2 linked regions of the Alkalihalobacterium alkalinitrilicum genome follow. The protein of the gene in region 2 binds, or shares a complex with, the protein of the main gene of each other region. Links are inferred from orthologs where the notes say so. Each region holds a gene or a part of one and is shown on either strand. Other genes may lie near its edges.

Region 1 (5,444 bases), 330 kb from region 2 along the record:
GGTCGGTTTTCCAATTTTCTTTCGACTGGTTTACAGTTTAAATCGAAGTTTATGGACGAAATTCAGAGGGATGAACAAACGTAATATTTTTCTAGTTAGTGGTGGTGTTGGTCTAATCATTGTTGTGTTTATAGGTGCTTCATTGCTATTTTCAGATAACTTAGTAATCAATGCTAGTAAAAGTATAGTTAATGGTAATGTACAAGTATCGATTGGCTCTTTAAAAGGAAGTTATTCAGTCGATGAAGTGAGGATTATCGAAGAAGGTATGGTTGTCATTCCCTATCGAACAACAATTGATGAGGGGGATGTATTATTAATTGTTGAACATGGAGATAAGGTCTTATGGAAAAAAGAAGTTTCTCCATTTTCGCAAGGATTAATCGAATTTTACGGTGAGAAAGAACGGTATAATATACAATTGTATACGGAAAAAGCGAAAGGGATAAACGTGGAGATTATCAATTGATAATATTGCAGGACAAATCATTATGATTGAAAGAAAGGGAGGTCAGTCTATTGAAAAAAATAAAAATTGCATTATTACATTTATTGCCGATTGCAGGAGATATTACATATAATCAAGAATTAATTGAAAAAGCAGTGAAACAAGCTGCGGAAAAAAATGTGGACTGGATGATAACACCAGAGTTAGCCGTGAGTGGATTACAGTTTGATCATTTGATTGGAACCGATTGGATTAAGGAGCAGCCAGATGAATGGATGACTCATTTTATGAAAATGGTCAAAAATTTAAAAACAACTGTATTTCTCGGGTGTACAGAACGATCAACAGATCAAGCGCTTTATAATTCTGTCTTTGTTATCAATCGAGAGGGTGAACTGATAGGAAGTCAAAAGAAGATTGCTAGAGTGGATCAATGGTCAACTGCAGGTAGCTGTCTAGAGCCCGTTCAAATTGATGATATTCAAGTTGGTATTTTGATTTGTGCCGATGCTTACACAAAAAGTATTGCTGACACATTAAAAGCGAATGGAGCGCAGATGATTGTAGCACCATCGTCTTGGGGACCGGGTTTTCATGGACCAAATGGTGAATGGGAACAACGATCTATCGATACGGGATTACCTGTAATCGTTTGTAACCGCACAGGAGAAGACGAAACGGTTTCATTTTGGAAAGCGGAAAGTTCGGTCATAAAAAACGGGAAACGACTTCTTTCCCACCATTCCAAGCAATCAGCAATTCTTACTTTCGAATGGGATGTCGAGAAGATGGAATTAATATCTTCTGATTTTGAAGTGGAATGGATTTAGGGTGAAAAAAATAGAGGGGGTTTTCTATGAAACTGATGATATTCAAGTTGGTATTTTGATTTGTGCCGATGCTTACACAAAAAGTATTGCTGACACATTAAAAGCGAATGGAGCGCAGATGATTGTAGCACCATCGTCTTGGGGACCGGGTTTTCATGGACCAAATGGTGAATGGGAACAACGATCTATCGATACGGGATTACCTGTAATCGTTTGTAACCGCACAGGAGAAGACGAAACGGTTTCATTTTGGAAAGCGGAAAGTTCGGTCATAAAAAACGGGAAACGACTTCTTTCCCACCATTCCAAGCAATCAGCAATTCTTACTTTCGAATGGGATGTCGAGAAGATGGAATTAATATCTTCTGATTTTGAAGTGGAATGGATTTAGGGTGAAAAAATAGAGGGGGTTTTCTATGAAACAATGGACGAAAGATATCGTAATCGATGCTCCGATCGAACAAGTTTGGCAGTTTCTTGATGGATCATTAGAAAATATGCAAAAAATTATGCCTCAAGTTGTTGATCATAAGCCAATTAAAGTAACGGAAGAAGGGGTCGGAAGTGTATATCGCCAAAAATATAAAGAAGGAAAAAGAATTGAGGAGTATGATGTGAAAACATTAGAATATGTCAATTCTTCTGATTTGAAAAAGTTAAAAGTTGGCTTTACACTAGCAAACATGTTTGAAATCACAGCTTATTACGAATTAGAAAAAAGGGAAAATCAACAAACGTACTTTAAATATACAGTCACGAATCAACCTTTGAAATGGTTTGTGAAATTGTTTTTATGGTTTGCTACTGATAAAGTTGTCGTAGAATTTTTACAGAGAGTTAAACGTGTAGCTGAATCGGACAAGTAATAGGAAATAACAAAAGTGCTTTAGTGAAAATAATTTCAGTTTAAGCACTTTTTGTTATTAAAATATTTTAATATGGGTCTGAAGGGTGACCCATTTGTTCAGCTTGCTTGACAGCTTCTTCACCTTTTGTATCTTTTTGTTCACCAGCCTTTTTAAGTCCTTCAGCAATTCTTTTTCTGTAATCTTCATCACATTGAGTTAACATATCAACCATGCGATCTTGAATTTCTTTTCGGCAAGTGGCTAATGCTCCTGTTAAATTAGCAATTAACTCGTCTCGTTCCCAGTCATTAAACCGTCTGTACGTTTCGCCTGCTTGTCCAAAGTTATTTTCACGAGAAATAGTTTCTCTTTTTACATTTCCTTCTACATAGGGTTCATGTTCTTTTCCTGGATTTTGTGATTCTTTTAATCCACCAATGAGGGAAGGTTCGTAATTAACGTGTGGGTTTTGATGTTCGCCAAAATTTGTTCTGAAATCCATTTGTCCGCCTTCTTGATTTGAAGCGACATGTTTCTTTGGTTTGTTAATTGGCAATTGTAAATAGTTCGAACCGACACGATAGCGTTGTGTATCTGAGTAAGAGAACGTTCGTCCTTGAAGTAATTTATCATCGGAAAAATCTAGACCGTCAACGATAACACCCGTACCAAAAGCCGCTTGTTCTACTTCTGCAAAATAATTTTCAGGGTTTTTATTTAAAACCATTTTTCCAACTTTATGCCAAGGGAAATCTTCTTTATACCAAAGCTTTGTTGGGTCGAGTGGATCAAAATCCAATTCTGGATGTTCACCGTCTTCCATAATTTGCACATACAATTCCCATTCAGGATATTCTCCGCGTTCAATCGCTTCATACAAGTCTAATGTGGCATGGCTGTAGTCTTTCATTTGAATTTCGTCAGCCTCTTTTTGTGTTAGGTTTTTAATCCCTTGGACAGGTTCCCAGTGATATTTGACTAATACTCCTTTGCCTTCTTCATTGACCCATTTGTAAGCATGAACCCCTGAACCTTGCATGTTTCGATAATTGGCCGGGATACCCCATGGTGAAAATAAAAAGGTAATCATATGCATTGATTCTGGTGTTTGGCATAAGAAGTCAAACATCCGTTCAGGATCATTGACGTTTGTAACAGGGTCAGGTCTAAAGGAATGAACCATATCAGGGAATTTTAAGGGATCACGAATAAAGAAGATCTTTAAATTATTTCCGACTAAATCCCAATTGCCGTCCTCTGTATAAAATTTGATTGCAAATCCTCTTGGATCACGCAATGTCTCAGGAGAATGCCCACCGTGTACAACTGTAGAAAAACGTACAAATACTGGTGTTTGAACGTCGGTATTCGTAAACACTTTGGCTCGTGTATACTTGGAAATGGCTTCACCATTTATCGTTCCATATGATTCAAAATAACCATGTGCACCAGCGCCGCGAGCGTGTACAATACGCTCAGGAATTTTTTCGCGATCAAAATGAGTGATTTTTTCAAGGAAATCATAATTTTCCAATGTTGTCGGTCCACGGTTACCGACTGTTCGTACACTTTGGTTATCTGTAACAGGATGTCCTTGTCTATTCGTTAATGTATCATCGCCTTCAATATGTCCATTATGATCTTTGTTCATATAAAAACCTCCTTATGTGGATAGATTTCCCTTTACCAAAATTAGGATGCCTTTTTCTAAAAAATACATGTATGTTTTTTAAAAATGGTTAACGGTTATGGAATAGTAGTACATATTTGAGAACTCTTTTGTAAGTGGGAGGAACCGTTCATATGAGTTGCGAAAATAAAAAGAACAAAATCATGAATGTATTTACCCTTTCATCGTCGATTGTATTGATGATTACTTTGTGGGGAATTCTTTTTCCTGATCATATGGAAAAGACGATGTCTAGCGGATTACATGTAGTCAATGATATGTTTGGCTGGTTGTATGTATTGGCTACTGCTCTATTTGTAGGTTTTTGTTTATTCTTAGGGTTCGGGCCCTATAAGCAAATGAAGATTGGTAAAAAACACGATCAGCCAGAATATTCCTATTACACTTGGGTCGGGATGCTATTTGCTGCTGGTATGGGGGTAGGGCTTGTCTTTTGGGGAGTTGCTGAGCCTGTCTCACATTTTGTTCACCCCTCCAGAAGGAATTGAGCCATACTCGAAGGAAGCGGCTGAAAAAGGATTGTTGTATGGGGTGTTTCACTGGGGAATTCACCCTTGGGCTGTGTATGGAATTGTTGCATTAGCATTAGGGTTTGTTAAGTATAGAAAAGGTTTACCAGGTTTAATAAGCTCGACATTTTACCCGATTATTGGCCATCGGATCAGGGGAGGATGGGGAAAATCGATCGATGTTATTGCCATTGTTGGAACGACTGTAGGGATCGCAACTTCTTTTGGTTTAAGTACCCTTCAAGTAAGCGGAGGTTTAACGCAACTGTTTGCTATTGAAAACGATGCATGGTTACAGCTGTCGATTATATTTTTTGTTACCGTCATTTTTCTACTATCGGTATTATCAGGCATCAATCGTGGGATGAAATATTTAAGCATTGGAAATTTAACGTTGGCGGCAGTGCTTCTTATTATCGTCATAATGATTGGTCCAACCATATATATATTTGAACACTTTACCTTAACATTAGGGACCTACATTTCTCAACTTGTCCCGTTAAGCTTCCAAACAACCCCTTATACAGATAATGAATGGCTTGGGGAATGGACGTTTTTCTACTGGGCTTGGGTGAACGCCTGGAGTCCATTTGTTGGAACGTTTATTGGCTGAGTTGGCTGATGTAATAAAAAATATCGTAATAAGAACCAAGGCAGCTATACTTAATATTAACCCAAATGGTAACTGTCCTAACATTAGAAAAAGACCGCTTTCTGGCGTTTCCCTTATTGTATTAGCCATTTCCACACCCCAATGGATTTCTTGATATAACGCAGTTCCTCCAAATACAGTAAACCATAAGACACTACCTAAAGCTGGGACAAATAATACACCCATAATGAACTCCTTCAAACTTCTCCCCTTCGATATTCTAGCACTTATGTATTAGGTGTGTTTTCTTCTAATGGAAAGCTAAATCCAAGTAAATCTAAGCTCGTGACGTGGGGACTGTTGATATCAGCTATTGCAGCGTCTCTTCTAATGAGTGGAGGTTTAAAAGGATTACAAGCAACAGCAATTATTATTGCCTTACCGTATACGTTGTTAATGTTTATGATGATGTTAGCAATTTATAAATCATTAAAGCGTGAAGGGATTAAGAAGCACAAAGTAGAAGA
Region 2 (2,753 bases):
TTGAATATAAAAAATGATCGTCATCTCTTTCCTTCGTTTGACAACCTGCTAATATGACACGTTCTTGAGTTTGATTTTTCACTTCTTGCAATATAAACTCACAACCTTTTTATATCTATTCCGTCTTGAAGATATTACACATTTGCCCACTAAATGTCAAGAAAACGGTTGAACCCTCGATTTTTCAAAGTCAAAGTCTTCCGCTTGAAGAGTAGATAAGGACTGACGATCATACTTCCCTTCGACTAGTAGACGAACAGCTTGAGTTCGAATTGCTTGCTCAATTAAATTACGAACAAATCGACCATTACTAAAAGTCCTTCCGTGTTCCCCTTTTATCCGGCTTAAATATTCACGAATTTTCTGTTCTCCCTGTCTCGAAAGTTGATACTCTCTTTCGCCTAACATAATCCTACTAATCTCCATAAGCTCTTCAGTGGAATAGTCTTCAAATGGGATCGTAATCGGAAATCGTGATGGTAAGCCTGGGTTTAAGGATAAAAAGTAATCCATTTCCCTACCGTATCCTGCTAGAATTAAAACAAAATCATGTTGCTGATCCTCCATCGCTTTAACAAGTGTGTCAATCGCTTCTTTACCGAAATCTTTTTCTCCACCACGAGCCAATGAATAAGCTTCATCAATAAAGAGGACTCCACCTAATGCTTTTTTTAGTACTTCTCTCGTTTTTTGTGCTGTATGTCCAATATATTCCCCTACCAAATCAGCTCTCTCTACTTCAATTAAATGACCTTTAGATAGAACTTCCATTTCGTGAAAAAGTCTCGCTATTAAACGAGCGACCGTCGTTTTTCCAGTTCCAGGGTTCCCTTTAAAAATCATATGGAGTGATTGTTTTGAACTTTTTAAGCCATTTTCTTTTCGACAGTTATTAATGTAAAGCCATGCATATACTTCTTTTAATAACCGTTTTACATCATGCAACCCTACTAACGATGAAAACTCACTTTCCATCTGTTCCAGCACTTCATGTTTTTCAGTCAATGTATTTCCAAAAGTTTGTTCTTTTAAATATAAACGTTCTTTTTCGCGTTTATTTTCACGGTTCAGGACAACATTTATCTGTCCTTTCGAGCGGGTAACTGTTGTGTTTTTCATGGTTTCACCCCTCAATTTACAATCGGTTACAATACTATACGCAAATGCCCAATTTTTGTGACAAATGCCTATAAAGTATTTGTGTTCAGCCTCGAGGAGCTATCGTTTCAATGCTTTAAACAAAGAATGGCTAACCACATCTTTTCAAAGAAAAAGAGGGCCACTCGTATAGTACTAACACCTCACCATAGAATATTACTCACTAATCTATGTTTTCTGAGATATCTGGTACATTAGAGTAACCCTCACCAATTCCCGCAATTAAGATTGTTGTTCAGGATCAATATTTACTTGAACATTACGCTGTGGAGCAAAAGTAGAAATAGCATGTTTATAAACAAGTTGCTGTTTTCCTTCACTCTCGAGGATAATTGTGAAATTATCAAACGCTTTAATTAATCCACGTAATTGGAAACCGTTTAGTAAGAAAACAGTAACTGCGATATTATCCTTGCGTAGTTGATTTAGGAATTGGTCTTGAATGTTAACGGATTGCTTCATTTATAAGTCCCCCTTCTATGTACTGTTATTTAATTTCGCTATGGTTATAAAGCTTTCCTTCTATAAATTGTTGAATTTCTGTAATCTTTTTATTAAAATTTATATTTGTCATGTCAAACCAATGAACATTTGCTTTGTTGCGGAACCATGTATATTGACGTTTTGCATAGCGTCTCGAGTTTCGTTTAAGAAGTTCAATTGCTTCATCTTTTGTCAGTTTACCTTCTATGTATTCATAGATCTCTTTATAACCAATCGCTTGAACCGATTGACACTCTCTAACGCCATCGTTATATAAACGCTTCGCTTCTTCAAATAAACCTTGTTCGACCATGATGTCTACTCTTTTATTAATTCGATCGTATAATACATCTCGATCCATCGTTAAACCAATCAAGACGAAGTCATACGGTGATTCATTATTTTGAGATTGTTGATATTCAGAAAGGGTTTTGCCTGTTCGTTTAAACACTTCTAAAGCTCTTATTACTCTTCGATAATTATTCGGATGAATGGTTGCGTAACTAACAGGATCTATTTCCCTTAACTGATCATGAAGTTGTTCTGTATCATGTTCCTCTACGTATCGTTCCATTTTTTCCCGAAATTGAATATCTGAAGATGAGTCAGCAAAGTTATAGTTTTGTATAACCGAATTAATGTATAAGCCCGTTCCACCAACAATTAAAGGTAATTTACCTTTTTCGTTTAATAAACGAATAAGTGGTTGAACCAGATTTTGAAACTCCGCAACAGAGAATGGTTCCGTTGGCTCTTTTATATCAATTAAGTGATGCATTACACCATTCATTTCCTCTTTCGTTACTTTAGCTGTGCCGATATCCATTTCTTTATAAATTTGCATGGAGTCACCACTAATAATTTCTCCTTTTAAACGCTTGGCCAATTCAATTCCCATCTTTGTTTTTCCAACCGCTGTAGGGCCAACAATAACTAAAAGTTTCTCCTTCATCTTAACACCCTTTGTCTCACTTTTCATATCTTAAGCTTTATTTAATTCAATAAAACCGAAATGAAATTTTGCAGTTCGTCTTTTTATGACTTTAAAGTCATAAGTAGCAAATCGTTCACTTTTCCAGTAATCTTTTAAGACAATTCGTCGTCTTGCCACC

Evidence for each region.
Region 1: the proteins of hfq (region 2) and BK574_RS01845 are in contact, whole or in part, in a crystal structure (PDB 3VU3), measured with the Escherichia coli proteins. The link is inferred for Alkalihalobacterium alkalinitrilicum from one-to-one orthologs.

What each region holds. Positions count from the first base shown.
Region 1 is NZ_KV917368.1:371,283-376,726, forward strand. Bases 1,495-4,327 are described here. They hold BK574_RS01845 (catalase), read right to left. Parts: upstream 3,778-4,327; coding sequence 2,212-3,777; downstream 1,495-2,211. Other genes in these bases: BK574_RS01835 (carbon-nitrogen hydrolase family protein), read left to right, coding at 1,495-1,669; BK574_RS01840 (SRPBCC family protein), read left to right, coding at 1,695-2,144. Outside these bases: BK574_RS01825 (hypothetical protein), read left to right, coding at 1-469; BK574_RS01830 (carbon-nitrogen hydrolase family protein), read left to right, coding at 520-1,278; more of BK574_RS01835, read left to right, coding at 1,280-1,494; BK574_RS01855 (BCCT family transporter), read right to left, coding at 4,825-5,163; BK574_RS01860 (BCCT family transporter), read left to right, coding at 5,218-5,444.
Region 2 is NZ_KV917368.1:39,724-42,476, reverse strand. It holds hfq (RNA chaperone Hfq), read right to left. Parts: upstream 1,621-2,753; coding sequence 1,381-1,620; downstream 1-1,380. Other genes in the region: BK574_RS00170 (class I SAM-dependent methyltransferase), read right to left, coding at 2,624-2,753; miaA (tRNA (adenosine(37)-N6)-dimethylallyltransferase MiaA), read right to left, coding at 1,646-2,620; spoVK (stage V sporulation protein K), read right to left, coding at 157-1,119; hflX (GTPase HflX), read right to left, coding at 1-91. UniProt on the Escherichia coli protein: RNA chaperone that binds small regulatory RNA (sRNAs) and mRNAs to facilitate mRNA translational regulation in response to envelope stress, environmental stress and changes in metabolite concentrations.